DNA from 3 places in the Stenotrophomonas sp. GW821-FHT01H02A genome. Region 2 is predicted to be linked to each of the others. Evidence: predicted binding sites of a transcription regulator. Region 2 holds the regulator's gene; each other region holds the start of a gene.
What was found. Region 2 encodes FliA, which starts transcription of late flagellar genes. Its sites were predicted from a motif close to TAAAGTTTNNCNNNCNNNGGCCGATAA; they were not measured.
Positions count from the first base shown of each region.

Region 1 (4,938 bases), on a different contig from region 2:
TCAGTTGTTTGATCTGGCGCGCGGCATCGGCACTGCGCTGTGCCAGCAGCCGCACTTCGCTGGCCACCACCGCGAAGCTGCGCCCCTGCTCACCGGCCCGCGCAGCTTCGACGGCCGCGTTCAGGGCCAGGATATTGGTCTGGAACGCGATGCCGTCGATCACCCCGGTGATCTCGCCGATCCGCCGCGAGGACAGCGCGATGTCGGCCATGGTGGTCACCACCTGCGCCACCGATTCACCACCCCGCGCCGCGACCTCCGCCGCGCGGATCGCCAGCTGGTTGGCCTGCTGCGCCGAGTCCGCGTTCTGCCGCACGGTGGCCGAGAGCTCCTCCATCGCAGAGGCGGTCTCTTCCAGATGCGCCGCCTGGCGCTCGGTGCGGCCGGAGAGGTCGTGGTTGCCGGCGACGATCTCGCCGGCGGCATGGTTGATCGCCAGCGAGGCCTGCTGGATGCGCGCGACGATGTCGGTCAGCTGCATCACCGTGGCGTTGGCATCGTCACGCAGGCGCGCGAACACGCCGTGGAAGTCGCCCTGCATGCGCACGCGCAGATCCCCCTGCGACAGCGCCGAGAGCAGGCCCTGCAACCCGGACAGGTTGCTCTGGAAGGTATCGAGCAGGTGGTTGATGCTCAGCGCCAGGGTTCTGACGAAGCCCTGTTTGTCCTCCACGGTGATGCGCCCGTGCAGCTCCCCGCGCGCGGCGGCGTCCACCAGCGCGGCCACTTCATTCTCCACCGTGGTTTCCAGCGCGCGGCTGCGCCACTCCACGGCAGCGCCCAGCAGCTGGTCGTGATCCACGATCGGGGTGATCACCAGCTGGTAGCGGACGCCCGCATGTTCGATTTCGCGGGTGGCGCGCTGGCCGTCCCGCAGCGTCGGCACCAGGGTGGCGAAGGCCGGATGCAGGGCGGCAGCCGGTTGGCCACTCCAGTCCATGTGCGTGAGCTGCAGTTCGGCGAGCAGCGCCTGGTTGAGGAAACCGATCCGCCCCTCGCCGTCGAGCACCATCACCCCGGTCTGCGCGCAGTCCAGCGCCTGGCGGGCGCGGGTGTTGTCGCGCGCGACGGCGCGCTCGGCGTCGATCCGCTCACGCAGCCGGTGCTGCATGTGGCGCAGGCGCGCGGCCAGCTGGCCGATTTCATCGTGCGGATTATGCAGGGGCAGGACGGTGTCGAGCCGATCCTCGGCAATATCCTCGGCGAAGCGCAGCGTATCGGTGATCGGCTGGCGGACCGCGCGCAGCACCAGCAGCAGCGTGGCGATCAGCACCACCGCCACCAGCAGCAGGGTCAGCGCGAACACGACCCCCATGGTGCTGGCCCGCGCGGCCTGTCGCTCACGCGCCGCCGCCAAGGCCCGCGTCTGCGCCTGTTGCAGCGCCTGCAGACCGGGCCCGATCTGGGCGGCAGTCTCAGCCAATGACTGTGCCTCCACATCCAGTCCGATGCGGGCAGCGGTGTAGGCCAACAGCGCGCCCTGGTAGTCGTCCATCTGCGTGCGCAGTGCTTCCTGCGTGTCTGCGCCCAGGCGCGCCTGCGCCAGTGACAGATCGAACGGCAGCTTCTGTTCGCTGGCACGATCAGTATGCGCCGAATCGCCGGTGAGCAGCAGCAGGCCTTCTTCGCGCCGCATTTTCTGCAGCTGGGCCATCAGCACCGGGCTCGCGCTGCTCTCGACGCTGGCTTCCAGCGTGGCGGCTGCGGCCTCCAGCTGCGCACGCAGGCCGGCATCGCCGCGCCCCATCTCATCCACCCGGGCATTCAATGCGGTGATGCCCTCGGCGAAGTCACCCGCACGTGCCGCCAGCTCGCGCAGTGCCCCGGCACTGCCGGCATCGTGCGGATCGCGCTGCAGGTGCGCCAACGTTGTCTGCAGGCGCTGCTGTGCAGCCTGCAGGGCCTCGCGGTCGGCATCTTCGAAGGTGCTGGCATACCGCGTCTGCAGCCGCCGCGCATCGGCGATTTCGGTCGCCAGCGTGGCGGCCCGTGCCGCCTCCTGCTGATGCGCCGCGAACGCCTCGGCCGCTTGCTCGTTATCATGGCGCGTCCAGCCGTACACGACGGCCACCGCGAACAGGCCCAGGCCGCAGATCAGCAGGCTGGCCCTGAGTTTTTGTGCCACGCTGAGACGACCTGGCCCGGCCAGCCGAGGCGGCTGGGCCAGACGGAGGCGGAACCGGTCGCCCAGACGGGCGACGAACAACGACAGGCGGCGGGGGACGGCCGACATCACGTACTCCAGGCAGAAGGACGCATCGATATCGGCGGGCCTACGGCGAACTTGAGGGGCGACATCAACCGTCGGCGATGGCCTCGCCACTGGCTCCCGTTGTAAGCGCGCCAGACGACGAAGTGATGACGGTCAGGCGATGACCGCGCCGCCCAGGCGGCGGCGGGGCCGGCCGCACCCCGCTGCATGAACGTGCGACAGTGCAGGAAGGGACAGCACCTTCACGGCGATTGCGCTGAACTAGCGGTGGGATCGCGGCCGGGGCCGCTGCCAGGCTCGGCGTGCGCCGCCGCACATCGGGTTGATCACGACGCATCGCGCCATACCGCACGGAGAGAGACCGCCATGAACGCCGCCTTCAAGATCTTTCTGCTCGCCGGTGCACTGTTGTACGGGCTGCCGGGGCTGGTGTGGTGGGTGAATCATCGGCGGGCCAAGCGTGCGCGGCTGGCCCAGGGTGCGATCAGCGTCGAGGCGCGGTCGCCATGAGTGGCGGTACCGGTGCCCAGCCCTCGATGCAGCTGACCGATGACCAACGGCAGATCCTGCGCGATATCAACGCCACGCGGCCGGTCAGCGATGAGGCGGCCAACTGGGCAGTCAAGGCCGGCTATGCCGCACAGGCCGAAGACGGCGACATCGACCTGACCCAGGCCGGTCGTCAGCAGGTGGACTCCAGCTCGCTGTAACCTGCCGGGGTCGACATCGATACGCGGCGGCCGCGAGCGGCAGCCCTGCGCCGGCAGCGCGGGAGCCTCTCCGGCACGGACGCTTCACTCGGCCGCGTCTTGCCGAGGTGCGCTGGGCAGCGCTTGACGGCATGGGGATTTTCTCAATACTGCGCGAATGCTCAGCCAACACTTTCTGTTCTTCTTTGCCATGTTGGGCGCCTTCAACGGCATCGTGGCAGCATCGATACTGTGGTGGCAGGCGAAGGGTGAAACCCCGCAGCGCTGGCTGGCGCTGCTGATCCTCATGGTCGGTGTGCGGACGGGGAAGTCCGTGACCTACCATTTCTGGCCGGAAGTCCCCCTGGTGGTTCTCCAGCTCGGGCTGACCGCGTGTTCCATGATCGGGCCCTGCCTCTACTTTCTGGTGCGCGCCAGCCAGGACGGCTCTGCCGGAGCCGGAAAGGCCGAGCGATGGCACCTCGGTGTATTGCTGCTGCTTGTCGCGGCGGTCAATGTCCTGCTTCCCTACAGCCGCAACGCCGAGCTGTGGCGGCACACCATCGCGCCCGGCATCAACTACGCCTGGCTGGGCTACCTGCTCCTCGCCACAGCCCTGATGTATCGGCACCGCGCGAGGCTTCGGACCTCCCGGTCCAACCCACTGTTGCCGGTTGCGCTGGGGGGAATCTGGGTCATATGGATCGCGTACTACACCGCCGGGTACACCTCCTACATCGTCGGGGCGCTGTCCTTTACCTTCGTACTGGCGGTGAGCATTCTGGTGGGCACCCGCCTGCGGTCCGGACGCACGCCGATCGAGCGCTACCAGGACCGTCGCATTCCCGCGGCCGAGGCGAGCATGGCATTGCATGCCCTGGCTGAGGTAATGGCGCGCGAACGACTGCATCTTGACGCTGGCCTGACCCTGCCACGCCTCGCCCGACGGCTGGGCATGCCGCAGACCCGGCTGTCGCAGCTGCTGAACGACAACAACCAGACCTCGTTCAAGCAGTACCTGACCCAGCTGCGCGTGACCGAGGCAAAGGCGCTTCTGCAACAGACCCCGACCAAACCCCTGGACATCGTCGCCCAGGAGGCGGGCTTCCAGTCCATGTCGACGTTCTACAGCGCCTTCAAGAAGCACGAAGGGATCACGCCCGCCGCGTTCCGCACGGCCACCGCGCTCTCCTAGAATCGATTCCCGCACTCCGGAAAGATAGTGCAACGCATTGATTGGGAAGCGCTTGGATACATTGCAGGCTTCTTCTTCCACGCCTGCCCCATGCACCCGCTCTTGAGCGCCGACCAGGGCGTCGACCCCGCATGGAGGCGCCAGATCCCCAGAGGCCGCTTGTGCGCGTTCCCAGATCCTTTGTCCTGTTGCCCCTCATTGCCGCCGGTGTGATGCCGTCTCCCGGCGCAGCGACCCCGCCGCTGAGCCTCTCTGCCGCTGAGCGCCACACCCGGGTGGATGCGATCTTCGCGCCATGGAACAACGCCACCACGCCAGGCTGTGCGGTGGGCATCTCGCGCGATGGCGTGCTGGACTACACGCGCGGCTACGGGATGTCGGACCTGGAGCATGGCGTGGCGATCACACCGGAATCGATCTTTCTGGCCGGCTCCGTCTCCAAACAGTTCACGGCCTTCTCGATCGCCCTGCTCGCGCAGGAGGGCAGGCTGTCGCTGGACGATGACATCCGCACGTACCTCCCGGAGATGCCGGACGTTGGCAGGACGATCACGCTTTCGCATCTGATCCATCACAGCAGCGGGCTGCGCGAGCAGGGGCAGCTGCTGTACCTGGCCGGCTGGCGCAGCGACGACATGATGACCCAGGCCGACATGCTGTCGATAGCGGCAAAACAGCGTGGATTGAACTTCGCCCCGGGAACAGAGACGCTCTACAACAATCTCGGCTATACGCTGCTGGCGGAGATTGTCGAGCGTGTTTCCGGCAAGTCGCTGGCCGCCTTCGCCGACGAACGGATATTCAAACCGCTGGGCATGAACGACACCCACTTCCAGGACGAC
Region 1 is NZ_JBWKWI010000006.1:128,230-133,167, reverse strand. Features, by position in the region: gene AC07WC_RS11085 (methyl-accepting chemotaxis protein) at 1-2,233, opposite strand, end outside; gene AC07WC_RS11080 (hypothetical protein) at 2,579-2,722, shown strand; gene AC07WC_RS11075 (hypothetical protein) at 2,719-2,922, shown strand; gene AC07WC_RS11070 (helix-turn-helix transcriptional regulator) at 3,080-4,096, shown strand; gene AC07WC_RS11065 (serine hydrolase domain-containing protein) at 4,285-4,938, shown strand, end outside.
Region 1: the regulator FliA is predicted to act here: its motif matches at 2,262-2,288, upstream of AC07WC_RS11085 (methyl-accepting chemotaxis protein).

Region 2 (4,938 bases):
CCGGCCGACGCACTCGCCACGCCCGCGCCGATCAATCGCGCCCGCTTCGTGATCGATCCGCCGCTGGACGAGATGGACGAGGCCGTGATGCCGGTCGCTGCAGCGCTCGCGCCGCTGCCGGTGGTGGCCGCCGCCCTGCCGCCGGCCCTGCCGCTGCCGATCGCCGAAACCGTCACCACCGCCGCCAATGAACCGGCAGCGGCCGTGGCCAGCGTGCCCGAACTGACGATCATCCAGCGCGACGACGAGGAAATCCGCCAGCTGCGCCATGAAGTGGCCGGCATGCGCCATGTCATCGAACGCGAGATGCACCGCTTCACCGACGAGCGCCTGCGTGGCTCAGCGGTCCGCGCCGCCGCGCTGGACCTGATGGACGAGTACGGCTTCGACGCCGGCATCAGCCGCGACGTGGCCATGCAGATCCCGCTGGACACCGAAGCCCACCGTGGTCGCGGCCTGATGCTCGGCCTGCTCTCCAAGAAGCTGCCGATCGCCCCGGTCGACCCGCTCGAAGCCGGCGGCGTGATCGCCCTGGTCGGCCCCACCGGGGCCGGCAAGACCACCACCATCGCCAAGCTGGCGTCGCGTTTCGCCGAGGCGCATGCCGCCCGCGACGTCGCCCTGGTCACCACCGATACCGGCCGCATCGGCGCCCGCGAGCAGCTGTACGGCTTCGGCCGCCAGCTCGGCATCGCGGTCCATGAGGCCAGCAGCGGCAGCGACCTGAACCAGCTGCTGGAGCGCCTGAAGGACTACAAGCTGGTCCTGATCGACACCGCCGGGCTGGGCCCGCGCGACCGCGCCATGGCCGCCCAGCTGCAGTGGCTGCGTGCCGCCGAGCAGATCCGCACCCTGCTGGTGCTGCCGGCCAACACCAGTTTCGGCGACATGGACGAGGTGGTCCGTCGCTTCAGCGCCGCCAACCCGCAGGGCGTGGTGCTGAGCAAGCTGGACGAGACCGGCCGCTTCGGTACCGCCCTGTCGGTGGCGGTCGACCACCGCCTGCCGATCACCTGGGTCACCGATGGCCAGGACGTTCCCGAAGACCTGCACCGTGCCAGTGCGGCCAATCTTGTACTTCGCCTTGAAGATTTGCGCCGCGCGGCCGATATGCCCTGCAACCCGGAGTTGAACCATGCCGTCGCGTGAGTACGCCAAGCTGACCAAGACCTTCCCGTTGTCGGCTACCCGAAGCCAGCCGCTGGGCCCGGTCCGCACCATCGCCGTCACCGGCGGCAAGGGCGGCGTGGGCAAAACGAACGTTTCGGCCAATCTGGCCGTGGCGCTGGCGGACATGGGCAAACGCACGCTGCTGCTGGACGCCGACCTCGGCCTGGCCAACATCGACGTGATCCTCGGCCTGCAGCCGAAGGTGACCCTGGCCGACCTGGTCGCCGGGCGCTGCACGCTGGAAGAAGTGATCATGGAAGGCCCCGGCGGCGTGCTGGTGGTCCCCGCCGCCTCCGGCCGCCGCCACATGGCCGAGCTGCAGCCGGCCGAGCACGTCGGCCTGGTCAACGTGTTCTCCGAGCTCGAGCGCGAGCTGGACATCATGATCGTGGACACCGCCGCCGGCATCACCGATGGCGTGCTGACCTTCTGCCAGGCCGCGCAGGACACCGTGGTGGTGGTCTGCGATGAGCCGGCCTCGATCACCGATGCCTACGCGCTGATCAAGGTGCTCTCGCGCGAGCGCGGCGTGGACCGGATCCAGGTGGTGGCCAACATGGTCCGCGACCCGAACGAAGGCCGCGTGCTGTACGAAAAGCTGACCCGCGTCTGCGAGAAGTTCCTCGCCGATGTCTCGCTGAACTACCTGGGCTGCGTGCCGCAGGATGACTGGCTGCGCCTGTCGGTGCAGCGCCAGCAGCCGGTGGTCAAGGCCTATCCCTCCAGCCCGGCCGCGCTGGCGCTGACCGAGATCGCGCGCCGCACCGCCCGCTGGCAGGCCCCGACCGAGCCGCGTGGCGGGGTCGAGTTCTTCCTGGAACGCATCCTCAAGCAGCGCGGGGTGACGGCATGAAAGGCGCAGCACAATACAAAGAGGTCCAGCGGACCGCCGCGAACGAGTGCATTGCCCAGCACTCGGACCTGGTCCGGCGGATCGCCCACCATCTGGCCGCGCGCCTGCCGGCGAGCGTGGAAGTGGACGATCTGATCCAGGCCGGGATGATGGGCCTGATCGAGGCCTCGCGCAGCTACGACGCCGACCAGGGCGCCTCGTTCGAAACCTACGCCTCGATCCGCATCCGCGGCTCGATGATCGACGAGATCCGCCGCGGCGACTGGGTGCCGCGTTCGGTGCACCGCCGGGCCCGCGATGCCGCCGCGACCATCCGTCGCCTGGAGCAGAGCACCGGCCGCGCCGCCAGCGCCACCGAAGTGGCCGCCGCGATGGACATGCCACTGCCGGACTACCTGCGCCTGATGGAAGACGCCTCGCGCGGCCAGGTGCTGAGCCTGGAATCGCGGATCGAAGACCAGGGCGAGCTGGACACCGTCGCCCAGGGCGGCCCGACCCCGCAGCAGGTCCTGGAGCGCGGCGAATTCGGGCGCGAGCTGGGCAATGCGATCGGCCTGCTGCCCGAACGCGAACAGCTGGTCCTGTCGCTGTACTACGAGCAGGAACTGAACCTGAAAGAGATCGGTGCCGTACTGGGTGTCAGCGAATCGCGCGTGTGCCAGATCCATGGCCAGGCCGTGCTGCGCCTGCGGGGCCGGCTGAAGATCTTCGAGGCGGCAGACGCCGGCCTCGAGAACCATTGAAATCGAGGAAAATGCTTTGAACAAGAACATGCGTATCCTGATCGTCGACGACTTCTCGACCATGCGTCGTATCGTCAAGAACCTGCTGGGCGATCTGGGCTTCACCAATACGGCCGAAGCCGAGGACGGGCATGCCGCGCTGGCGATGTTGCAGAGCCAGCCGTTCGATTTCGTGGTCACCGACTGGAACATGCCAGTCATGACCGGCATCGACCTGCTCAAGGCCGTGCGTGCCGATGCCAAGCTCAAGACCCTGCCGGTGCTGATGGTCACCGCTGAAGCCAAGCGCGAGCAGATCATCGAAGCCGCCCAGGCCGGCGTGAACGGCTACATCATCAAACCGTTCACCGCGCAGACCCTGGAAGAAAAGCTCGGCAAGATCTTCGAACGCCTGGCAGCGAGCGCCTGATGGAAACCCTGAGCGACAAATCCGCGCTGGTGCAGCGCCTGCAGGACGCCCTGGCCGCACTGGAGAGTGGTGACGAGGCCGGTTGGCGCCGGGAAATCGACGCGCTCGCCGCGCTGCGCACGCAGCCGATGATGGCCGGCCTGAACCGCCTGGCCCGCGAGCTCGGCCAGGCCCTGGGCGAACTGCCCAGCCTGCCCAGCGAAGCCGGCGAGCTGGATGATGCCTGCGCGCGCCTGGACCACGTGGTGGCGATGACCGAACAGGCCACCCACCGCACGCTGGACCTGGCCGAGGAATGTCGCTCGCTGACCGAGCAGCTGCGCGCCAACGGGTTGACGCCCGACCAGGACCAGCAGCTGGACCGGATCCGCCACAACCTGACCGAAATCGCGCTGACGCAGAGCTACCAGGACCTCACCGGCCAGATCATCCGCCGCGTGGTCGGGATCGTGCGGCGCGTGCACGAGGGCTTCGGCGCGCTCGGCCTGCCGCCGCAGGACGACGACAGCAAGCGCGACAACAACGGCCTGGCCGGCCCGGCCGTGAATGGCCTGGATCGCCATGCGGTGTCACAGAACGACGCCGACGACCTGCTCTCGGACCTGGGACTGTAACGATCATGAGTGCTGTGCCAGACGATATCGCTGCCGATTTCATCCTCGAGGCCCAGGAAATCCTGGACCGCCTCGGCGAACAGCTGGTGTCGCTGGAGCAGGCGCCCCAGGATGCCGACCAGCTCAACGCCGTGTTCCGTGGTTTCCACACCCTCAAGGGCGGTGCCGGCTTCCTCGGCATCCAGGCGATGGTCGAGCTGTGCCACGCCGCCGAGGAAACCCTCGGCATGGCGCGCTCGGGCCAGGCCACGCTGCAGGCCCACCATTTCGATGCGGCCCAGCAGTCGCTGGACTACCTGCAGTCGATGCTGGATTCGGTCTCGGCCGGGACCGAGCCGGGGTATGCCCCGCCGGAACTGATCGCCCAGTTCGACGTCAACGGTCCGGCCACGCCGACGCCCGCGGCCGCTCCCACGGCCGGCAGCGGTGGCGAACTGATCACCGATGATGAGTTCGAAGCCCTGCTCGACCAGCTGCATGGTGGCGCGGCGCCGGCCGCCGTTGCCGCGCCGAAGCAGGACGACGGCCTGATCGGCGAAGACGAGTTCGAAGCGCTGCTGGACCAGTTGCACGGTGGCGCCGTTCCCGGTGCCAACGCGATAACCAGTACACCCTCGCCCGCTCCTCGCGCCACGGCGGCACCGGCGGCACCGAGCGCGAAGCCGGCCCCGGCCAAACCGGTCGCCGAAGCCGAACACACGGTGCGCGTGGACACCAAGCGCCTGGATGCGATCGTCAACCTGATCGGCGAGCTGGTGCTCTCGCGCAACCGACTCAAGACCCTGCGCGCGCGCCTGCACGATGAAGAGCTCGACCGCGCGGTGTCCACGCTGGACATCGCGACCGCACGGCTGCAGTCGGCGGTCATGCGCACGCGCATGCAGCCGGTCGGCAAGGTGTTCTCGCGCTTTCCCAAGGTGGCCCGCGACGTGGCGCGGTCGCTGAAGAAGGAAGTCGAACTGGAACTGATCGGCGCGGAAACCGAACTCGACCGCAACCTGGTCGAAGCGCTGGCCGATCCGCTGGTCCATCTGGTCCGCAATGCGATCGACCATGGCGTGGAAATGCCCGACCTGCGCGAGGCCCAGGGCAAGCCGCGCAGCGGCCACGTGCGCCTGTCGGCCCAGCAGGAAGGCGACTACGTCAGCA
Region 2 is NZ_JBWKWI010000003.1:356,485-361,422, reverse strand. Features, by position in the region: gene AC07WC_RS07190 (AAA family ATPase) at 1-1,149, shown strand, start outside; gene AC07WC_RS07185 (MinD/ParA family ATP-binding protein) at 1,136-2,023, shown strand; gene AC07WC_RS07180 (RNA polymerase sigma factor FliA) at 2,020-2,766, shown strand; gene cheY (chemotaxis response regulator CheY) at 2,783-3,175, shown strand; gene AC07WC_RS07170 (protein phosphatase CheZ) at 3,175-3,789, shown strand; gene AC07WC_RS07165 (chemotaxis protein CheA) at 3,795-4,938, shown strand, end outside.

Region 3 (4,938 bases), on a different contig from region 2:
GGGGCAGTGCAAGCGGCGTGCCAGCGTGGGCGGCGGGCCGGTTCCCGGCGGCGCGTTCACGCCGGGTCGATCCACGCCCTGCGTGGATCTACGTCCGGCCGGGGGGCATCCGTGCCGGGGAGGGGCGGCGTGTCAGGCCGCCATCGCGACCTTGCGCAGGCGGTCCAGCAGGAAGTCCGCCAGCTCGTGCGGGGAGTACTTGGCCACGAAGGCGTTCGCGCCGACGCGTTCCACCATCGCGTTGTTGAACACGCCCGACAGGGAGGTGTGCAGCAGCACGTACAGGCCGGCCAGGCCCGGGTGACGCCGGATTTCCGTCGTCAGCGTGTAGCCGTCCATGGCCGGCATCTCGATGTCGGAGATCACCATGGCGTAGCGCTCGGCCGGGTTCTCGCCCGAGGCATGGATCTGCAGCAGGTGGTCCAGCGCCTGCTTGCCGTCCGAGAGCAGGGTCGCCCCGACCCCCAGCTGGTCCAGCACGCTGCGGATCTGCTGGCGGGCCACGCGCGAGTCGTCCACCACCAGCACCTGCATCGGCGGGGCATCGGCGGGCAGCGCCATGGAGGGGTCCAGCACCGCTTCGCCCCGGATCTCGGCGATGTCGGCCAGCACGCTTTCCACGTCGATCACCTGGATCAGCTCGCCCTGGAAGCGGGTCACCGCCGTCAGGTAGCTCGACTCGGCGCCAAGTTCCGGCGGCGGGTGGATGTCTTCCACGGCGATGTTGACGATGCGTTCCACGCCGCTGACCAGGAAGCCCTGGATGGAGCGGTTGAACTCGGTCACCACCAGGTAGCCCGGCGCCTTGTCGGCATCCGGTTCACGCTCGGGGTGGCCGATCGCCAGGCCCAGGTCCAGCACCGGTACCGAGCGGCCACGGACATCGGCCACGCCGGCGAACTGGCTGGGCAGCCCGGGCACCTGGAACAGGCCCGGGCGCCGCAGGACTTCCTGCACCTTGAAGACATTCACGCCAAAAAGCTGACGTCCACCCAGCCGGAACAGCAGCAGGGCCAGACGATTGTGGCCGGCCAGTCGCGTACGCTGGTCGATGCGGTTGAGCAGGTCATGGGACATGGGCTTGGTATCGGCGGCATCGGCGATGACTTGAGCGCCAGCCATGCACGGCTTCGGCATGGGGCTTGCATCGTGCTGCGCATGTTCCTTGCCGATGGAGTGCCCATGCGTTCTCTTGTCTTTGCCGCGCTGCTGCTGGCGGCGCCCGCGTGGGCCGCCGGTGGCTGGCAGCCCGTGGACAGCATCCGCCAGGCGGCGCTCGGCACCTTGCCGGCCGGCAGCGAAGGCGACACCACCCTGGATTCGGCATTGCGCCTGCCGACCTGTGGCCAGCCGCTGGCCGCCCAGCCGACCGGCACCAGCACCGTGGAGGTCAGCTGCCCCGACGCGGGCGGCTGGCGCCTGTTCGTCCCGGTCAAAGTGCGTCGCAACCAGACCGTGCTCATCCTCAATCGTGGCGTGGCGGCTGGAGAAACCCTCGCCGCGGCCGATATCACCACCGGCCAGCGTGATGCGGCACGGATCGCCGGCGCTGCGCTGGCCGACCCGGCCGCCGCCGTCGGCCGGGTCGCGCGCCGGACCCTCAGCGCGGGCAGCCTGCTCTCGGCCAATGACCTGGTCGCGCAGCGGCTGGTACGCCGGGGCGACAGTGTGGCGCTGGTGTCACGGCGTGGCGGGGTGGAGGTCCGGGTTGCCGGCCGCGCCATGGCCGATGCCGGCGAGAACGAGCGGGTCTCGGTCGAGAACCTCTCCTCGCGCAAGATCGTGCAGGGCACCGTCGCGGCCAGCGGTGACGTTTTAGTGACGCGCTGAACACGTATGTGAATACGGGCAACTTTTCCCGTGAAACCTGCAATATTCCCCTAAAGATGGCGCCCGACCGGCCGTTATCCCTTGTGAACCGCATTCCCAGGACAACTCCATGAGCCAGAAAATCGACGGCAACCTCCAGGCCACCGCCCATCTGCGCAGCGTCGCCCCCGGCAACAAGCCGAGCGTCAGCACGGATGCACCGGCCCGCCCGGTGGACGCCGCTGACAGCCTGCGCCTGACCGGCGAAGCCACCAGCCTGCAGGCAATGCAGCGTGAACTGTCCACGGCGCCGGCGATCGACGCAGGTCGTGTCCAGGCCGTGCGCGACGCGCTGCAGAACGGCAGCTACAAGATCAACCCCGACGCGATCGCCTCGCGCATGCTTGAGCTGGACCAGCAGCTGCAGGGATGAAGCTGGCGATGAGCGAGCCGCTGCAGCGCCTCAGCGATGCCTTGGACGTCGAACGCCAGGCATTGGTCGAGCATGACGTGCAGGCCCTGATCCGCGCGACCGGCGCCAAGCTGGACGCGTTGCGGGCACTCGAAGCCGCGCTGCCGCTCGGCCAGGCCGAGCGCGTGCAGGAGCTGGCCGAGCGCAACCGCGCCAACGGCGTGCTGCTCTCGCGCCGCCGCCGCGAGGTCAACTGGGCGCTGCGCCAACTGGGCCGCAGCGAAGATGCCGCGGCCTACGATGCCAAGGGCCAGTCGCACACGCTCAACACCCGGCGGCCGCTCGCGGTCGCCTGATCACCCCCGTCTGGCGGCCCCGGGCTGCCGATGTGAACGTCACCGCGTATATTGAGCGCCTGTTTCCAGCCGCCTCGATGTGACCGTGACCGTAACTTCCGCCCTTGTCACCGCCCCGTTGCCCCCGCATCCGGTCCTGCTTGCCCTGTTTGAACGGATCAAGGAGGGCGTGCTGCTGTTCCGTGAGGACGGCAGCGTGGCCCTGGCCAATGCCGCGGTCAGTGAGATCCTCGGCCAGGCCGAGCGCGATGCCGGGCTGACCCCGGCGCAATGGCTGCGCCAGCTGCTGCCGCCGGACGCGCTGGAACAGGCGCGCCTCAACGGACATTGGAACGGCAGCCTGCCGGTCGGCGAGCGCATGGTCATCGCCCATGTCTACCATCATGACGATGGCGGCCAGCGCCACTACCTGGCGCTGTTCCGCCGCATCGAAGGCCAGGAAGACTACGAGCGCGAACTGCAGCAGCGCCATGCCGAACTGCGCCAGGCCTACCTGCGTCTCAACGGCACGCAGGAAAAACTGCTGCAATCGGAAAAGATGGCCTCCATCGGCCAGCTCGCCGCCGGTGTCGCGCACGAGATCAACAACCCGATCGGCTACGTGCACTCCAATCTGGGCAGCCTGCAGGAATACCTGCGCAGCCTGTTCACCGTGATCGAAGCCTACGAGCGCGCCCTGCGTGCGCCGGACCCGAAGGCGCTGATCCCGGAGATCGATGACATCCGCCAACGCTTCGACATCGACTTCATCAGCCGCGATCTGCCGCAGCTGATGGCCGAGTCGCGCGAGGGCATCGAGCGGGTGACCCGGATCGTGCGCGACCTGAAGGACTTCTCGTATTCCGGCCGCGATGAATCGTGGAAGCTGGTCGACCTGCATGCCGGCCTGGAATCCACGATCAACATCATCTGGAACGAGCTCAAGTACAAGGTGACCCTGCACCGTGAGTTCGGCCAGCTGCCGCTGGTGGAGTGCCTGCCGTCGGAGTTGAACCAGGTCTACATGAACCTGCTGCTCAACGCCGGCCATGCCATCGCCGACCGCGGCACGATCCACGTGCGCACCGGCGTGGACGGCGAGACGGTCTGGGTGGAATTCGAGGACACCGGCGGTGGCATCTCGCCGGACCTGCGCCAGCGCATCTTCGATCCGTTCTTCACCACCAAGCCGGTCGGCAGCGGCACCGGCCTGGGCCTGTCGATTTCCTACAGCATCATCAACAAGCACCACGGCCGCATCGACCTGGAGAGCACCCCGGGCGTGGGCTCGAAGTTCCGCGTGGTACTGCCGATCAAGCAGCCGCGCTGATCCGCTACCGGTCGTGCCGGCCGCTGGCCGGCAGCAGGCTCAGTCCTCGTCCGCGGTCGGCAGCGCCGGTGCCGGCACGGTGTTGGCGCGACGCTGTTCCTCGTGCGTGCGGAACGCCTGGTGGATGTGCTTGCGCAGCTCGTCATCGTTCCAGGGCTTGGTCAGGAACCGGTAGATCGCGCCGCGGTTGATCGCGTCGGTCACCGTGTTGAGGTCGGTATAGCCGGAGAGCACCAGGCGGATCGTGTCCGGGTACAGCATCTTGACCCGGCCGAGGAACTCGGTGCCGCTCATGTCGCTCATGCGCTGGTCGGACAGGATCACCTGCACATCGTTGATGGCGAGCAGATCGAACGCATCGCGCACATTGCCCGCGGCCAGGATCCGATAGCCATCGCGGCGGAACAGGCGCACCAGCGAGCGCAGCACGTTCTCTTCGTCGTCCAGCAGCAACAGGGTGCGGTCCGGGCGGGTCTCGGCGAAAGCCTCCGGGCGCAGGTAGCGGCGGCGCAGGGTCATGCCGGCGGCGTCGGCCGACATCGGCTCACCGAACAGATACCCCTGGAACACATCGCAGTCGTTGCGGCGCAGGAAGCCGAGCTGCGCCTGCGATTCCACCCCGTTGGCGATCACCGTCATACCCAGCTGGTGGCCCATGGCGATGATCGCGCGGGCGATCGCGGCCTCGCGGTTGCCGGCCGGCGCGCTCTTGATGAAGCTGCGGTCGATCTTCAGCTTGTCCACCGGGTAGCGGACCAGCGCGCTGAGGCTGGAATCACCGGTGCCGAAGTTGTCCAGGCTCAGGCTGATGCCTTCGTTGCGCAGGTTGACCAGGGTTTCGTGGACGAAGTTGACGTTGTTGGTCAGCGCGCTTTCGTTGATCTCCAGCGTCAGCATCTGTGCCGGGACGCCGGCTGCCTGCATCAGCGACATCACCTCGGCGAAGAAGTTCGGGCGCAGCAGCTGCAGGGTGGAGACGTTCACCGCGATGGTGAAGTCATCGAAGCCCTGGTCGCGCCACAGCTTGGCCTGCTTGAGCGCGCCCTCCAGCA
Region 3 is NZ_JBWKWI010000014.1:43,879-48,816, reverse strand. Features, by position in the region: gene AC07WC_RS17035 (chemotaxis protein) at 133-1,077, opposite strand; gene flgA (flagellar basal body P-ring formation chaperone FlgA) at 1,183-1,830, shown strand; gene flgM (flagellar biosynthesis anti-sigma factor FlgM) at 1,940-2,242, shown strand; gene AC07WC_RS17020 (flagellar protein FlgN) at 2,245-2,577, shown strand; gene AC07WC_RS17015 (ATP-binding protein) at 2,657-3,886, shown strand; gene AC07WC_RS17010 (EAL domain-containing protein) at 3,926-4,938, opposite strand, start outside.
Region 3: the regulator FliA is predicted to act here: its motif matches at 1,882-1,908, upstream of flgM (flagellar biosynthesis anti-sigma factor FlgM).